One region of the Enterobacter cloacae complex sp. HYC080_NIDB genome, then DNA from elsewhere that is predicted to be linked to it. Evidence: predicted binding sites of a transcription regulator. Region 1 holds the regulator's gene; each other region holds the start of a gene.
What was found. The regulator Fur, encoded in region 1, represses iron uptake genes when iron is present. The targets are predictions, from matches to a motif close to ATAATAATGAGAACNACTATCAA.
Positions count from the first base shown of each region.

Region 2: a site for Fur is predicted at 1,429-1,451, ahead of sufA (Fe-S cluster assembly scaffold SufA). Genes of this name have one in related genera too.
Region 3: a site for Fur is predicted at 931-953, ahead of feoA (ferrous iron transporter A). Genes of this name have one in related genera too.

Region 1 covers NZ_CP114212.1:3,203,841-3,206,110, forward strand. Annotated here, with positions in the region: gene ybfE (LexA regulated protein) at 1-16, shown strand, start outside; gene fldA (flavodoxin FldA) at 172-702, shown strand; gene fur (ferric iron uptake transcriptional regulator) at 990-1,436, shown strand; gene chiQ (ChiQ/YbfN family lipoprotein) at 1,574-1,900, opposite strand; gene chiP (chitoporin ChiP) at 1,948-2,270, opposite strand, start outside.
Region 2 covers NZ_CP114212.1:2,577,993-2,580,262, forward strand. Annotated here, with positions in the region: gene sufB (Fe-S cluster assembly protein SufB) at 1-1,012, opposite strand, end outside; gene sufA (Fe-S cluster assembly scaffold SufA) at 1,021-1,389, opposite strand; gene O1723_RS12215 (MerR family transcriptional regulator) at 1,704-2,270, opposite strand, start outside.
Region 3 covers NZ_CP114212.1:369,629-371,898, forward strand. Annotated here, with positions in the region: gene feoB (Fe(2+) transporter permease subunit FeoB) at 1-633, opposite strand, end outside; gene feoA (ferrous iron transporter A) at 663-890, opposite strand; gene O1723_RS01645 (Tex family protein) at 1,209-2,270, opposite strand, start outside.

The DNA.
Region 1 (2,270 bases):
GCGCAGCCAGGCATAAGTCTGAAAAACCCCTTTTTTACCCTTTTCATGTAGCACAGAGTGCAGTCCTGCGCGATAGCGGTTTCCGCAGGGTTGCCTGTTCTGCTATTATTGCCCTTATCCGTGGCCGAATTGCGCCACCATACCATTAAGTTTCAAGAGGTTATTTTACTCATGGCAATCATCGGCATTTTCTTCGGCAGTGATACCGGCAATACCGAAAATATCGCAAAAAACATTCAGAAACAGCTCGGTAAAGACGTTGCTGATGTGCATGACATCGCCAAGAGCAGCAAAGAAGATCTCGAGGGCTACGACATTCTGCTGCTGGGTATTCCAACCTGGTACTACGGTGAAGCACAGTGCGACTGGGATGATTTCTTCCCAACGCTGGAAGAGGTGGACTTCAACGGCAAGCTGGTTGCCCTGTTTGGCTGTGGCGATCAGGAAGACTATGCCGAGTACTTCTGCGACGCGCTGGGCACCATCCGCGACATCATTGAGCCGAACGGCGCCGTTATTGTCGGTCACTGGCCCACTGCCGGTTACCACTTTGAAGCCTCCAAAGGTCTTGCCGATGACGATCACTTCGTGGGTCTGGCCATCGACGAAGACCGTCAGCCTGAGCTGACCGCTGAGCGCGTAGAGAAGTGGGTTAAGCAGATCCGTGAAGAACTGCACCTGGACGATATTCTCAACGCCTGATTTTCGCGGCGCAACGGCGGTTGCGCCCGTTTTCCAGGTAAAACCGATTAAATTAATTGCTACAAACTTTTAACTTTTTCGCTCAGACCTGTACAATGTTTCCCTGGTAAAATGTGGTTTTCATTTCACAAGTTTGTCGGTGATACCCCATTTTTATAAGCATACTTTGCCTGAGACTTGCAGTTTTCATTTAGCCGTGGCAGTTCTATAATGAGACGCAATATCCAAGGTGCATTTTCTGTCACTTCTTTCAGAAGTGAATCGTTTAGCAACAGGACAGATTCCGCATGACTGACAACAATACCGCATTAAAGAAGGCTGGCCTGAAAGTAACGCTTCCTCGGTTAAAAATCCTCGAAGTGCTTCAGGGTCCAGACAACCACCATGTCAGTGCGGAAGACCTCTATAAACGTCTTATCGACATGGGTGAAGAGATTGGTCTGGCCACCGTTTATCGCGTGCTGAACCAGTTTGATGACGCGGGCATTGTTACCCGTCATAATTTCGAAGGCGGTAAATCTGTATTCGAACTGACCCAGCAGCATCACCACGATCACCTGATCTGCCTCGATTGCGGCAAGGTCATTGAATTCAGCGATGATTCCATCGAATCGCGTCAGCGTGAAATCGCCGCTCGTCATGGCATCCGCCTGACCAACCACAGCCTGTACCTGTATGGTCACTGCGCTGAAGGTGATTGCCGCGAAAATGAACACGCGCACGACGCAAAATAAGTCACGTTCATACTCTGAGCCAGCCGTAAGGCTGGCTTTTTTTTGCCTTAAAAAGCCCGGTGGCGCTGCGCCTGGGCCTACGGACTATGACGCCTTTGTAGGCCCGGTAAGCGCAGCGCCACCGGGCGTAAAGCAACTTAATTATTGTTATTGCGTATCTCGTTCCAGATCTTATCGCAACGCTTCGCGACTTCCTGATCGTTACCCGTTTTACGCGCCTGGATACAGGCCTGATAATCCATCACACGAATATTCTCCTGCGTCGCGAATTGCTCATGCGCCTTCTCTTTCTTCAGCACATTCAGTACGCTCTGACAGGCTTCAATTTTCTCCGGCGAGCCTTGTGCGGTATTAATACAGGCGCTGTAAGCCTCCTTCAGCCTGGAATCTTCCTTCGGTGCCTGAGGCTGAGCGCAGGCCACCAGCCCCGATGCAAGCATCGCGACAATTACGATTTTTTTCATCATGTGCAGTCTCCGGTCCGGCGGGCCTTAACCCGCCGGAAGATTCATCAGAAGATGGTGAATGGGGCAATAACCATGAATTTCACGTCACGTTCATCCTGGAAGATGTTGCCGTAACCGCCCGCATAGCTCGGGATATCGGAGTGGTTGTCATACTGAGTGAAGTGCAGTTTGAACATCGTGCCCTTCGCGCGCCCATCCTGCAGGGTATAGATAGCATCCAGGCTGTAGGAGGACTCTTTCAGGCGATAGTTTGGATCGTAGTACGCATCCGGCGTGGCCATGTCGCCAGGTTTTGCGTCCCAGGCGTAAGCGTAAGAAGCGCCCACTGCCCAACCCGGCAGGTTCCAGTTTTTCAGATCATACATTG
Region 2 (2,270 bases), 630 kb from region 1:
CCCCGCGCAGAATACAGCTCGGGTACTTCCAGGTAATGGCTGAGCCGGTTTCAGACTGCGTCCACGACATTTTGCTGTTTTCACCTTCACACAGCGCACGCTTGGTGACGAAGTTCAGGATCCCACCGGTATTGCCGTCGCCGGGGAACCAGTTCTGCACCGTTGAGTATTTGACCTCAGCGTCTTTGTGAATAATGACTTCAACGACCGCCGCGTGCAGCTGATAGCTGTCGCGCACCGGGGCGGAGCACCCTTCGATATAGCTGACGTAGCTACCTTCATCCGCCACCAGAATAGTGCGTTCGAACTGTCCGGTTTTTTCGGCGTTAATGCGGAAATAGGTGGAGAGCTCCATCGGACAGCGCACGCCTTTCGGCACGTAGATAAAGGTCCCGTCCGACGCCACCGCCGCGTTGAGCGCGGCGAAGAAATTATCGTTACTCGGTACCACGGTGCCGATGTACTTTTTCACCAGCTCAGGATGGTCATGAATCGCTTCGCCAAAGGAGCAGAAAATAATCCCCTGCTCCGCCAGCTTTTCACGATAGGTAGTCGCCACCGAAACGGAGTCAAAAATAGCGTCTACGGCGACCTCTTTCCCCTCACGCACGGGGACGCCGAGCTGATTGAACGCTTCTTCCACCTCTTTACTGAGGAAGCTGTTCTCCGCACCGGTCTGCTGTACTGCACCGGGCTGCGAAGCACACGTATCATCGCAGCTGCCGCAGGATGGCGCAGAGTAGTAGCTGTAATCCTGATAATTCAGCTTGTCATAATGGGCTTTCAGCCAGTGCGGTTCTTCCATCTCCAGCCAGGCACGGTAAGCGCTCAGGCGGAATTCCAGCATCCACTCGGGTTCGTTGCGTTTAGCCGAGATGGCGCGCACGACATCTTCGTTGATGCCTTTCGCCAGCTCATCGGTCTGCAGCTGCGTGAAGAACCCTTCTTTATAATTAAGGTGCCCGCCGCTCCAGGTATTTACATCACTCGTTGCTTCAGTATTACGAGACATAGTACCGCCTATACCCCAAAGCTTTCGCCGCAGCCGCATTCGTTCTGGGCTTTCGGGTTATGAAATTTGAATAACTGGTTTAAACCTTCCCGTACATAATCCACTTCCGTGCCGTCGATAAACGGCATGGCCTGCAGCGCGACGTACAGCTTCGCACCGTCGGTTTCAAAGACCAGATCATCTTTTTCGGGTTCGGTGACAGTATCCAGCACGTAGCCAAAGCCCGCGCAGCCGGTCTGCTTAACGCCTAAACGTACGCCGAGGATCTCGGGCTTTTTCGCCACCAGCTCGTGGATATGCGCTGCCGCCGCAGGCGTGAGCGTCAAACCGCGCCAGGCAAAATCGGCAGGATTGAAGGTTTCTGAATGCAGTTCCATAGGTCCACCTCATCTGATTAGCCATCAGGGCATAACACCATGTTAGTGATAACGATTATCACTTCAACCCTCTGTCAGCAGGGGCATTCGGCTAAACCGCCCTTTTTGTCTACTTTTATTAAGCATAGACCCTGTCTGAAGATGCGGGCGGGATGGATGTAATTGTTCAATACTTTGAAAAATAATGGCTTATTTAATCAGCGAGAAAGCGCAAAACGAGGACGTAAAATATGCATCGGAAATGCCTATTTTTAAGATAGCTTTTGCTCTGGAAAGGAGAAAAAACAAAAAAAAGGCCGCAAGGCCTCAGATAATCAGTGGTGAAATGAAACGCTAAATCCCTGCTCACGCCAGTGATCGAGCTGTTCCTGTTGACGGGGCGTTGGCGATGTTCCCGTCCAGACGAAGATTTTTTGCCCGGGGAACAGTTCAGGACGCGGCGAATCAATGGGTTCCGCCAGCACGTCAATATGCCAGCCTTTCTGGGCTAAACGCGCGGCTTCAAGCCAAAGATGTGTACGGTCATCGCATTCCCAGCCAATCAGCAGTGCGTCTTTACCCGCTTTCTTGCGCGATTCCGCGAGGCTTGCAATCGCAAATTCAATCAGGACACCGTCAAACAGACTCGCCATATGGCGTACGGTGTTTTGATCCTGATTCATTCGCTGACGGACGGGTGAAATGATGTTATCGATCAGCGCATCCATCGCGTGATCGCGGCGGAATTCACCGATTTTGGCGCGCAGCTTTGCCGGGCTGGCGTAACGCAGAACGGTCATCATCTCTTCCTGGAAAGAAGCCCAGTTACCCTGAGTCATCACTTCCTTATTTTCCAGCAAGGATTTTACTTTTCCGACCGAAACGCCGCTTTTCATCAGGCG
Region 3 (2,270 bases), 1.7 Mb from region 1:
GCCTTCCAGCATCTGCAGGCCGAGCCACTGGCGCTGTTTTGCAGGCATGCTTTTGTCCATCTCCTGCGCCAGCAGATCCGCTTCGCGCAGCAGCGGGCGGGCGTAATGCACCAGCTCAACGTCGTGATTTCCCGTGTGACGGTCAATCGCCAGCTTCAGGGCATCAATCCCGCGAGCGCGCGTTGAGACCAGCGGCACTACCGGGCAACCCAGGCGCGCGGAGAGGGCATCGACGTCGATGCGCAGCTTTTGTTTCTCTGCAATGTCGAGCATGTTGAGCGCCACGATGCAGGGAATACCCAGCTCCAGCAGTTGCAGCGTCAGGTAGAGGTTGCGCTCGAGGTTGGAGGCGTCGACCACGTTGATCAGCAGATCCGCGTCGCCGCTCAGAATGTAGTGGCAGGCAATTTGCTCATCGAGCGAGGTCTGCGACGAAATGGTGGTCAAGGAATAGGTGCCGGGAAGGTCAACCAGAGTGACCTGATGATCCGTTGTCGTGAACTGGCCTTCTTTACGTTCAACGGTTACGCCTGCCCAGTTACCGACGCGCTGGCGCGCGCCCGTGAGCTGGTTAAATAGCGTGGTCTTGCCGGAATTAGGATTGCCAATTAAGCCAATAGTTAATTTTTTCATTTTTTAGACCCACTGAAACCGCTGGCTTGTTATCGGGATAAGGCTTCGACTTCTATTAATGCGAGGTCTTTTTTACGCAGGACCAGATTTACGCGTCGGGTTTCAATGTGAACCGGATCGCCTAACGGCGCCACGCGCACCACCTGGAATGACGAGCCGGGCAGCATGCCCAGCGAGAGTAGCTTTTGCCGATAGGCCGGGCTTATTTCGCGGGTAAAACCGGTAATCTTCCACGCACTGTCTGGAGTGAATTGCATAACGCCTGCTTCCACGAAAGGTTAAATTATCTACTATGGGATGATAATGAGAATAGTTTTTATCAGCAATAATAAAACTGTGACGGAATGTTGTTTGGTGTATTAATTTACGGCCTGTTTGACCTTGCTCAATATTTGCTGAAATGCGGAGATAAAGAGAAGAGGGTTATTTGTTAACGAAGTGATAATTAGTGGTTTAAATATGGATGCACTCTATTTGTTTTAATTCTTTGCGGCCTGCTTGCCGGGCGGCACTGCGTTTGCCCGGCCTACAAAACCGTAGGCCCGGTAAGCGTAGCGCCACCGGGCGTTTATCACTTAGCGCTTCTTGCCCATCGCGGCCGCCAGCGCATCCATCATCGCGCTATTGCCCGCTGGCTGAGCATCATGCCCGCGCGGTTTTGCCGCTTTCGCGGCCGGGCGCTGGGAGTCACGAGCGCCGCCGTTTCCGCCACGACGCGCGTTGGTGTCGCCTGGCTGCTCGTCCAGACGCATGGTCAGGGCGATACGTTTGCGCTGTAGGTCCACTTCCAGCACTTTCACCTTCACGATGTCGCCCGCTTTGACCACGGTGTGCGGGTCTTCAACGAACTTGTCGGCGAGAGAAGAGATGTGAACCAGGCCATCCTGATGCACGCCGATATCCACAAACGCGCCGAAGTTGGTGACGTTAGTTACCGCGCCTTCCAGCACCATGCCGGGCAGCAGATCGTTCATGGTCTCGATGCCGTCAGCAAAGGTCGCCGTTTTGAACTCAGGACGCGGATCGCGGCCCGGTTTTTCCAGCTCTTTGATGATATCGGTGACGGTTGGCACACCAAATTTGTCGTCGGTGAAATCCACCGCTTTGAGGTTGCGCAGGGCACTGCTATCGCCCATCAGGTCCTTCAGCGCCTGCTGGGTGGCGGCCAGAATACGTTCCACCACCGGGTAGGCTTCCGGGTGAACGGTGGAGGCATCCAGCGGGTTATCGCCGTGGTTGATGCGCAGGAAGCCCGCGCATTGCTCAAACGCTTTCGGCCCCAGACGGCTCACCTTCAGCAGCTGCTGACGGTTCTGGAACTGGCCGTTCTCATCACGCCAGGCGACGATGTTCTGCGCCATCATGCGGGTTAAGCCCGCCACGCGGGTCAGCAGCGGCACGGAGGCGGTATTCAGGTCAACACCGACGGCGTTTACGCAGTCTTCTACGACCGCATCCAGCTTGCGTGCCAGCTGAGTCTGGCTCACATCGTGCTGGTACTGGCCCACGCCGATGGATTTCGGATCAATTTTCACCAGCTCCGCCAGCGGATCCTGCAAACGACGGGCGATAGATACCGCGCCGCGCAATGAAACGTCCAGGTCCGGGAATTCCTGCGCCGCCAGCTCGGAGGCGGA